DNA from 3 places in the Vibrio sp. PSi01 genome. Region 1 is predicted to be linked to each of the others. Evidence: predicted binding sites of a transcription regulator. Region 1 holds the regulator's gene; each other region holds the start of a gene.
The links. Region 1 encodes PurR, which represses purine synthesis genes. Its sites were predicted from a motif close to TNANGNAAACGTTTNCNTNA; they were not measured.
Positions count from the first base shown of each region.

Region 2: pckA (phosphoenolpyruvate carboxykinase (ATP)) is a predicted target of PurR. The motif match lies at 2,161-2,180, and genes of this name have one in related genera.
Region 3: glpX (class II fructose-bisphosphatase) is a predicted target of PurR. The motif match lies at 1,397-1,416, and genes of this name have one in related genera.

Region 1 covers NZ_JBHNYN010000003.1:362,256-365,731, forward strand. The annotation lists gene torR (two-component system response regulator TorR) at 1-9, opposite strand, end outside; gene torD (molecular chaperone TorD) at 297-944, shown strand; gene purR (HTH-type transcriptional repressor PurR) at 1,261-2,265, shown strand; cyclic di-GMP riboswitch class I at 2,436-2,521, shown strand; gene ACFI6G_RS06950 (TfoX/Sxy family DNA transformation protein) at 2,649-3,239, shown strand; gene ACFI6G_RS06955 (TVP38/TMEM64 family protein) at 3,372-3,476, shown strand, end outside.
Region 2 covers NZ_JBHNYN010000015.1:85,118-88,593, reverse strand. The annotation lists gene ACFI6G_RS17610 (AsmA family protein) at 1-206, opposite strand, end outside; gene pckA (phosphoenolpyruvate carboxykinase (ATP)) at 363-1,988, opposite strand; gene hslO (Hsp33 family molecular chaperone HslO) at 2,326-3,219, opposite strand; gene hslR (ribosome-associated heat shock protein Hsp15) at 3,238-3,476, opposite strand, start outside.
Region 3 covers NZ_JBHNYN010000012.1:72,251-75,726, forward strand. The annotation lists gene ACFI6G_RS15795 (1,4-dihydroxy-2-naphthoate polyprenyltransferase) at 1-210, shown strand, start outside; gene rraA (ribonuclease E activity regulator RraA) at 284-802, shown strand; gene zapB (cell division protein ZapB) at 909-1,151, opposite strand; gene glpX (class II fructose-bisphosphatase) at 1,476-2,483, shown strand; gene ACFI6G_RS15815 (helix-turn-helix transcriptional regulator) at 2,663-3,289, shown strand; gene ACFI6G_RS15820 (DUF3135 domain-containing protein) at 3,456-3,476, shown strand, end outside.

The DNA of each region.
Region 1 (3,476 bases):
ATAGCTCATCTACACCACTTTTCTTATTTAATAGTTTCAATGACTATTCTATTCATGACTAGTAACAATTCTAGTGGTACTGAAGATAAAAGCCAGAAACATGGATTTTTTTTGATACAAGACAATCTTAAACCTTGCTATTTATCGTCCATCGCAATTCAATATAGGCATTACTACGAACGAGTCACTTTGCGCTTAGCAAATAACCTTGTTATTCAGCCTTGGTGTGCTTGTACCCAAATGACTTAACGGCGCTGGGTATATAAACATCACAAGACTAAATCAGGATCTATGAAATGAAAGATACGAAAGCATTCAACGAGCAAAGAGCAGAAATTTACTGGTGGTTATCAAGCTTATTCGCCAAAGAGCTCACTCAAGAAGAACTCGATCACTACCACTCTGTTGAAATTCGTTCTTTCCTTTCTGGTTTAGGTTCGAATGAAGCTCTAAAGCCTTCGATTGATAAGCTTGTAGACGCATTGAACCGTCTACAAACACGTGAAGATGCCCAACTGGAACTGTCTGCTGACTTCTGCGACCTTTTCTTGAAGACAGACAAACATGGTGCTTTACCTTACGCTTCAATGTACATCGGCGAAACAGGTCTATTAAACGATAAGCCAGCTAAAGACATGGAAGACATCATGGCTAAGCACAACTTAATCGTGAACCAAGACTTAAAAGAACCTGCAGATCACATTGCTATCGAACTCGACTTCCTTGGCAATCTAATCATCCGTTCAAATGAAACTGAGCTTGAAGAAGAATTAGAGAAATCGTTCGTCATTCAACAGCAGTTTATCGATCAGCAACTACTTACTTGGTTGCCAAAGTTTAATGTGAAATGTCATGACGTTGACCAGTTTGGTTTCTACGCTTCGGTCTCGTCTTTGCTACTCGCATTTTGCAATTTAGACACTCAATATTTAGCTGGTGAATAAGTTCGCCCAACGACTAGGTAAATAAATTCAGTAGAATGTGACAATTCACCCGGATTTCTGGGTGAATTATATTGCGAGTAATTTCTAGTCAGTCTAAAATTGTGACCGCAAACGATAAAATATGAAACATTCACGAAATGCTAAGCTTATTTAAGTTCAAAGCATTTCGGTGTTAAGACAAGCCGCTCAATAGCGGTTTTTTGTTTTTTAGCACTTTAGTACCCAAAGAGCCCTACAAATTTAAGCTCTTAGTTAAGTAGCTTAACGGCTACTTTATTCCGTACTTTGGGAAAGTAGCTTCTAATAGGATAAAACCATGGCCACTATAAAAGATGTCGCTCGCTTAGCAGGCGTATCAACAACAACCGTTTCTCACGTAATCAACAAAACACGTTTTGTCGCAGAAGCGACTCAAGAAAAAGTAAACAAAGCCGTAGACGAACTAAACTATGCACCGAGTGCTGTTGCTCGTAGTTTGAAATGTAATACAACACGCACTATCGGCATGCTAGTAACTCAGTCAACCAACCTATTCTTCTCTGAGGTTATCGATGGCGTAGAGAGCTACTGCTACCGTCAAGGCTACACTTTGATTTTGTGTAACACAGGCGGTATTTATGAGAAGCAACGTGATTACATTCGAATGCTTGCAGAGAAGCGTGTAGATGGCATCTTGGTTATGTGTTCAGACCTAACTGAAGAACTAAGAGAAATGTTAGACCGTCACGCTGACATTCCTAAAGTAGTGATGGACTGGGGTCCTGAGAGCTCTCAAGCCGACAAGATCATTGATAACTCTGAAGAAGGTGGCTACCTAGCGACCAAGTACCTTATTGAACGCGGTCACTCTAAGATTGCTTGTTTAAGTGGCCACTTAGATAAAGCAGCCTGTGTTGAACGTATCGCAGGATACAAACGTGCATTTGACGAAGCTAATATTGCCACTGACGAACGCTTGATCATTGAAGGTAACTTTGAATGTGATACTGCTGTTATAGCAGCAGATAAGATTGTTGAGATGAAAGATCGCCCAACGGCAGTGTTCTGTTTCAACGACACCATGGCACTAGGTTTGATGAGTCGATTACAAGAAAAAGGAATTCGCATTCCTGAAGATATATCAGTTATTGGTTACGATAACATCGAACTCGCTGAATATTTCTCCCCACCATTGACCACGGTTCACCAACCGAAGCGTCGTGTTGGTAAAAATGCATTCGAAATTTTGTTAGAACGCATCAAAGATAAAGATCATGAAAAACGCGTTTTCGAAATGCACCCTGAAATTGTTGAACGAAGTACAGTTAAAACGTTAAATTAATTGATAAATTCAGTTTATTCTAATCAAGCGCACCTTTAGGTGCGCTTTTTTTATCAACAACATTAATGAACCTGGTATCATAACAGCAAGATCATTAATTGAAGCAATATCACATTTTGAAATAACAAGTGTGAGCTTCATTCAACAAAAACTTTATTCTATTTAATCAGTCACGCACAGGGCAAACCACTCGAAAGAGTGAGACGCAAAGCTTCCGGCCTAAACCACTCGTTGGTATGGTAGCGGGGTTACCGATGGCAAAATGCAGTGGTTACTAATAATTTAGTAATTTACGGCTTATTGACAATTTAGTTGCAACATTTTGCTAATCTCTCGGACCTGCTTATTTGGTGGCGTAGTTCAAATACACCGAGATAAATAACATGGATAAACCGATACTAAAGGACTCAATGAAGTTATTTGAGTCCCTAGGAAAAATAAAATCACGTTCAATGTTTGGTGGCTTCGGTCTTTTTGCCGATGACACGATGTTTGCTCTGGTTGTAAATGACCAGTTGCATATACGAGCGGACAAATGCACAACAAAACAATTTGAACAACAAGGGTTTCAACCTTACGTTTACAAAAAACGTGGCTTCCCTGTTGTTACTAAATATTTCGCTTTGCCTGAAGGCCTGTGGCAGGATCAAGAAAAAATCTTGCAGCTTGCGACTACGTCTTTGGGTTTTGCTAAAGATGAAAAAGCTGAACAGTCTTCTGCTAAACCAACTCGATTAAAAGACCTTCCTAACCTTCGACTTGCTACCGAGCGCATGTTGAAAAAGGCTGGGATAGATTCCGTAGAACGTTTATATGAATCTGGCTCTGTAAACGCGTTTAACGCCATCAAGGAATCTCACGCGTCCTCTGTCAGTATCGAGTTACTTTGGGCGCTAGAAGGTGCGATTAATGGTACACATTGGTCTGTTATACCGCAGCAGCGTCGCGAAGAGCTTATCAGTCGCGTAAATTAACATTATCAGTTAAAACTACACATAACTAAGCCGCATTTATGCGGCTTTTTTTTATATCTGTTGAAAGTTAATCTAAGCTTTACCTGTCTATCTATACTATCGGTATGCATTGAAAATTTAGAGGAAGTATCAATGAGTAAGAAAATGATATTGGGTATTGTGTTGGTAATAACGATTGTCTTACTAGGCGTCAACTTTGGCCAATACCTCACACTTGAGAATGCCAAGGCTCAGCAA
Region 2 (3,476 bases), on a different contig from region 1:
TGGTTGTGGGTGATGCCCATCAAGGTGATGTGATACGGCGCCTGATACTCAATATCTTCAATGAGTACAGGTTGTTCAATCGTATGCTTGATAAAAAAGTTAGCAACATCAGCTCGGTATTGAGTTTGTAAGCTTAATAGCAGCGCCGCGAGAAGTGCAACGATGATGGAAAGCACAATGCCGAGCACCATGAATACCTTTTTCATTCCTTGAAAGCCTTAATTTTCACTAGTCTTAAAACAGAGTGGAACAAAAATGGGTAAGCAGCAACAAAAAAGCCCCTCAAAAGAGGGGCTTGCTACAAAAATATCATTTTGAAACAGGGTCTTTGCATTTCGCTCAACCCCGAGCAGACTTTAGGGTTAGTCTAGTTGTGGACCTGCAGCAACCAGTGACTTACCTTCAGCGTTATCTGTGTACTTGTCAAAGTTGTTGATGAAGCGCTCTGCTAGATCTTTCGCTTTGCTTTCCCACTGCAATGGATCAGTGTACGTATCACGCGGGTCAAGAATCGTAGGATCTACGTCGTGCAACGCTAGCGGTACTTCTAGGTTAAACATAGGGATAACCTTAGTATCCGCTTGGTCGATTGAGCCATCTAAGATAGCGTCAATGATGCCACGAGTATCTTGAATCGAGATACGTTTGCCTGTGCCGTTCCAACCAGTGTTCACTAGGTAAGCTTCTGCTCCCGCCGCTTCCATACGTTTCACAAGCACTTCAGCGTACTGAGTTGGGTGAAGAGTTAGGAATGCAGCACCGAACGCAGCAGAGAACGTAGGAGTTGGCTCAGTAATACCGCGCTCTGTACCCGCTAGTTTCGCTGTGAAGCCAGATAGGAAGTGGTACTTCGTTTGTTCTGGAGTCAGTTTAGATACTGGCGGTAGAACACCAAATGCATCAGCGGTCAGGAAGATAACTTTTTGAGCGTGACCTGCTTTTGATACTGGTTTAACAATGTTGTCGATGTGATGAATCGGGTAAGAAACACGAGTGTTCTCTGTTTTTGAACCGTCATCAAAATCGATAGAACCATCGCCACGAACCGTTACGTTCTCTAGTAGTGCATCACGACGGATTGCGTTGTAGATTTCAGGTTCAGCTTCTTTAGATAGACGAATTGTCTTCGCGTAACAACCACCTTCAAAGTTGAAGATACCATCGTCATCCCAACCGTGCTCATCATCACCGATTAGCTCACGTTTAGGATCGGTTGATAGGGTTGTTTTACCAGTGCCTGATAGACCGAAGAAAATAGCGACATCGCCTTTCTCGCCAACGTTTGCACTACAGTGCATTGAAGCAATACCTTGTAGAGGTAGTAGGTAGTTCATCATTGCGAACATACCTTTTTTCATCTCACCGCCGTACCAGGTACCGCCAATGATCTGAACACGTTCAGTCAGGTTGAAAGCGACAAAGTTCTCAGAGTTTAGACCTTGTTTCTCCCAGTTAGGGTTGGTTGTTTTAGCACCGTTCATTACCACGAAATCAGGTTCGAACGTTGCTAGTTCTTCGTCGGTTGGACGAATGAACATGTTCTTAACGAAGTGCGCTTGCCACGCTACTTCAGTGATAATACGCACACTTAAACGCGTATCTGGGTTAGCACCACAATAACCGTCGATGACAAACAGACGCTTGCCAGATAGCTGAGTTGTTACAAGCTCTTTCAGCTCGTCCCATACTTCAGTGGTAATCGGTTTGTTGTCATTTTTGCCTTGATCTGACCACCACATGGTATCGCGTGTTGTGTCATCTTTAACAATGTACTTATCTTTTGGTGAGCGGCCAGTAAAGATACCAGTATCAACCGCAACGGAGCCTAGTTCCGTTACTACGCCTTTTTCGTAGCCTTCTAGACCCGGCAGTGTTTCTTCAACGAATAACTGCTCGTAGCTAGGATTACGAAGAACTTCGGTAACGCCAGTCAGTCCGTGCTTAGTTAGATCAATTTGTGCAGCCTTAGTATGTTCCATAACGGTCATAGGTGCTCCTTGTAGGATATTTTGTAGGGATTTTGTAATAATTTTTTATTGTTATCTGCTCACCATGCTAGCAACGAGGCTCGGGGGAAACAGGGATACAGCTCAAAAAATATCCATATTAACCTTGGGGTTTTAAGCGCCTCGTCACATATTGGCCCAACTAGTCTATCCTGTACGCAAACCTTTGCGCTAGGGGCGAGAACATTATTAATTGATTAAAATTAAGCGGTGATTTTATTACGAGATGTTACGGAGTTTGCGCTATTTTGATCACAAAAAAGGCCAGCTGAGTGCTGACCTTTTTGGGGTAAATTACGTGTTTTTGGTACGCCGTAAATTAATGAACCGTATTGCTGCCTTTATCTGCCGCTTCTGCGTAAAGAGCATCTACATCATTTTTGTCGAACGAGTAGTTTGTGCCACAGTAATCGCAGTGTAGTCCCACACTACCTTCCGTGCTTAGAATGTCGTAAATCTCTTCTTGAGCAACAGTAATGATAGCCGCAGCGCTTCGATCACGTGAACAGCCACAGAAGAACTCAACCGGTTGAGGTGTAAATACCTGAACCTTCTCTTGGTTGTATAGACGGTAAAGCAGTTCGTTAGCTTCTAAAGAGAACAACTCTTCGTTTTTAACGGTGTCGGTTAGTTGCTCTAGATGCTCGAAATCATCTGGCGTACCTGTGCCGTCAGGCATAACTTGTAAAAGCATACCTGCAGCGTGAGCTTTGCCTTCATGTTCGCCAGTGCGCAGCCATAGACGAGTCTTAAGCTGTTCTGAGTTAGCAAAGTAACCTTCAAGAACGTCAGCAAGCGTTTCGCCTTCCAGACCAACGATACCTTGGTAACGTTCACCTTTCTTAGGATCGATGGTGATCACTAGGTGGCCTTTACCCATTAGGTCGTGTAGGCCTGCATCATCAGCAATCTCGCCTTCAAAGCGAGCGACACCGCGGATCTTTTGGTCGTGATCGCCATTGATAACAACTAGAGATACTGGGCCATCACCTTGCAATTGCATGGTAATAGAGCCTTCAAACTTTAGGGTCGCTGTTAATAGCGTCGTTGAAACCAATAGCTCGCCCAGTAGCTTTTGAACTGGCGCTGGGTATTCCTTGCTAGAAATAATCTGTTGGTACGCTTCATCGATTTGTACCAATTCACCACGTACTGATAGATCTTCAAATAGGTAGCGATTTAAAACATTACTTGTAGACATTGGGTCTGCCATTTGGCTATTCCTTCTAGCTTATTGATTCTTGAACTTGATAATGTCACGACGTTGCTTTTTATCTGGGCGACGTTCAGGTGCTGGGCTATGAGCATTCAGCTTACGTTGTGTTGCAAACTCTTCTCTTTTTGCCACGCTCTCGGTGGTTTCTGCATAGAGGGTTTGGGCGATCGGAGCTCCGCCACGATGAGCCGAGATTTTCTCGATTGTCACCGTTTTTTCTTCATTACCTTGACGCAGTGTAATCACGGCCCCAA
Region 3 (3,476 bases), on a different contig from region 1:
GCTCTGTACCTACTCATTCAAGAAAAACCAGTCTGGATCAGTCTACCGTTTTTACTCAGCATTATTATTGTCTATAAGCATGGCAAGGCCGTGTGGGAAACAGAGAAGCCAGCACAAATAGCGCCGATGATGCCTGTCATTGTGAAATGCTCACTGGTCACTAACCTATTGTTTGCAGGGGTTGTCGTAGCTCAAACTCTACTGAGTTAATTGAGACTAATCATTGCAAAGGGATCAAGCACCGATATACTCAAACTAAGCTCATTGTTCAAAAGGTACGCAAATGGAATACAACACTTCAGCACTGTGCGACATATATCTGGATCAAGTGGATGTCGTGGAACCAATGTTCAGCAACTTCGGTGGACGAGCATCCTTCGCCGGACAGATCACGACATTAAAGTGTTTTGAAGACAACGCTTTGATTCGCTCCGTATTAGAGCAAGATGGCTTGGGACGAGTGTTGTTAATCGATGGTGGCGGCTCACTACGTAAAGCGCTGATCGATGCGGAGATAGCCCTACTTGCCGAAGACAATGAGTGGGAAGGTATTGTGGTTTACGGCTGTGTGCGTGAAGTCGATGAGCTTGAAGATATGAACCTAGGTATTCAAGCCCTAGCCTCTATACCTGTCGGCGCAAGCCAAGGTGGAGTAGGTGAGATTGATGTACCGGTTAACTTTGGTAGCGTGACCTTCTTACCGGAAGATTACCTCTACGCAGACAACACCGGCATCATCCTTTCTGCAGAGCCTCTGGATGTAGAACTTGATCTGGATGTTGAAGAAGAAGAGGTCGAGTAACTCAGCTTTGAATAATAAAACAAAGCATAAGAGTACGAAGCATTAGAACACAAACAAAAACGCCCGCTAATCAGTAGCGGGCGTTTTTTTAAATCCGAAGAGTCAATTACTCTACGTCATCCATTTTACCAAGAAGGTTACGGATACGATCTTGCCATGCAGAATGCTCTTCCTGCATTTGCTGAGTTTTTTGCTCTAGCTCATGACGACTTGCTTTAAGCTCACTAGCTTCAGTTGCTAGTGCTTGTTTCTCTTCTTTAAGCTCTTCCACTTCCATTTGAAGAAGTGCAATTGTATCTACTGCTGTTTGAATTTTTGCTTCTAGCTGCTCTAGTACTTCAAAAGACATTCTGGCCTACCTTTAAGTTATTCGTTTGATGGTGAAGGTTCACTCCACTTATTTCCCCATTCTACTCAGCAGAGCAAGGATAAACACTCAATATATTCGATATTTTGCGTCATTCGATGAAAAAAACAGCGCTTTTTACCGAATATTGACGTGAACTATTACCAACGCAACAACAGACTGATTATTTTGATGAATATTACCGGTTTTCGACCGCAAATTGATCAAGAGCAATCCCCAAAAAACAAAAAGGCAAACGTTTCCTTTTGGATATGGTAAAATTCGCCGCGAAATTTCTATTCCCCCTTTGAAAATTTTGGAGTCCGCATGAAACGCGATTTAGCAATGTCATTCTCTCGTGTCACAGAAGGTGCAGCACTAGCTGGTTACAAGTGGCTTGGCCGTGGCGATAAAAACGCTGCAGATGGCGCTGCTGTAGAAGTAATGCGTAGCCTATTAAACAAAACCGAAATTAGCGGTGAGATTGTTATCGGCGAAGGTGAAATCGATGATGCACCCATGCTATACATCGGCGAAAACGTAGGTGTAGGCGGCGACGCTGTCGACATCGCAGTTGACCCAATTGAAGGGACACGCATGACAGCAATGGGTCAATCAAATGCATTGGCAGTACTTGCTGCAGGCGAAAAAGGCAGCTTCCTTAAAGCGCCTGATATGTACATGGAAAAATTGGTAGTAGGCCCTGGCGCTAAAGGCGTGATTGACCTAGAGCTTCCATTGACCGAGAACCTCGAAAACATCGCTAAAGCATTAGGTAAAACACTCGATACTCTAGTAGTAACCACGCTTGCTAAACCTCGTCACGATCAAATCATCGCTGACATGCAAGCAATGGGCGTCCGTGTATTTGCAGTGCCTGATGGTGATGTTGCTGCTTCAATCCTAACGTGTATGCCAGATAGCGAAGTAGACGTCATGTACTGCATCGGCGGTGCACCTGAAGGTGTGGTTTCTGCTGCGGTTATTCGCGCACTAGACGGCGACATGCACGGCCGTCTTCTCCCTCGTCATGAAGTCAAAGGCGACACAGAAGAAAACCGTAAACACGGCGAAATTGAACTAGAACGTTGTGCTGAAATGGGCGTAACAGCGGGCATCGTGTTAAAAATGGAAGACATGGCGCGCAGCGACAACGTTGTATTCTCAGCAACAGGTATCACTAAGGGTGACTTACTAGAAGGTATTTCTCGCAAAGGTAATATCGCAACCACAGAAACACTGCTTATCCGTGGTCGCTGCCGTACGATCCGTCGTATCAAGTCTATCCACTATCTAGAGCGTAAAGACCCAGAAGTAGTGGGTCATATCCTGTAAACCTAAGCTCGGTTAAACAAAACATTCGAAGGCTGATACCAAGTATCAGCCTTTTGTTTTATGTCCTACGAGAATGGCACCATTTACAATCAATATAGTAAATGGTTATCAATATAGTAAATGGTTTGCTTTATAAACACCTTGCCCCATAATAGTAAGGTTCATGAGGTAGGGATAGTATGAAAACGAGCGACAAAATCTTACAAACCATTAAGCGTCAAGGCGCGGTAACCGCGAAACAATTGTCAGAAGAATTTGGCATGACGACAATGGGTGCAAGACAGCACCTGCAAAGTTTGGAAGATGACGGTATTCTTGCGTTTCATGACGTAAAAGTAAAAGTGGGACGCCCTACCCGCCACTGGTCTCTGACTCAGCAAGGGCATAGTCAATTCTCAGACCGACACGGTGAACTCACCATTCAGGTGATTGACGCTGTCGAAAACCTATTTGGCAAAGAAGGCTTAGCTAAAGTTGCAGCTGAACGTGAACAGCACACTCTTAAGCAATATCAAGCCGCTCTATCCGACTGTAATAATCTGATCAGTAAACTTGAAAAACTCACCCAACTTCGCGAAGAAGAAGGCTACATGGCAGAACTTCAAGAACAAGGTGATAACTATATCTTGATCGAAAATCACTGTCCTATCTGTAAAGCAGCGACTCGCTGTCCAAGCCTCTGTCAATCTGAGCTCAATGTATTTACTGAGTTACTCAAAGGTGAGTGTCATGTAAGCCGCACTGAACACATTATCGCTGGTGAGCGACGCTGTACTTATACTTTAACACCAGCACTTTTAACGTAGCCTCTGTATCAATACCAAGTCCAAGTCCAAGTCCAAGTCCAGCAGGCTGACGCCAAGTCATTGATCTTGTCTCAAGATTGAGAAAATACAAATTGATTAAAATTTGTACTAATTTATTTCTTAAGCTTAAAGCATATGAAACATGCTTAACGCTAAGGAAAGAAACATGGCATATCCACAGTCGGAT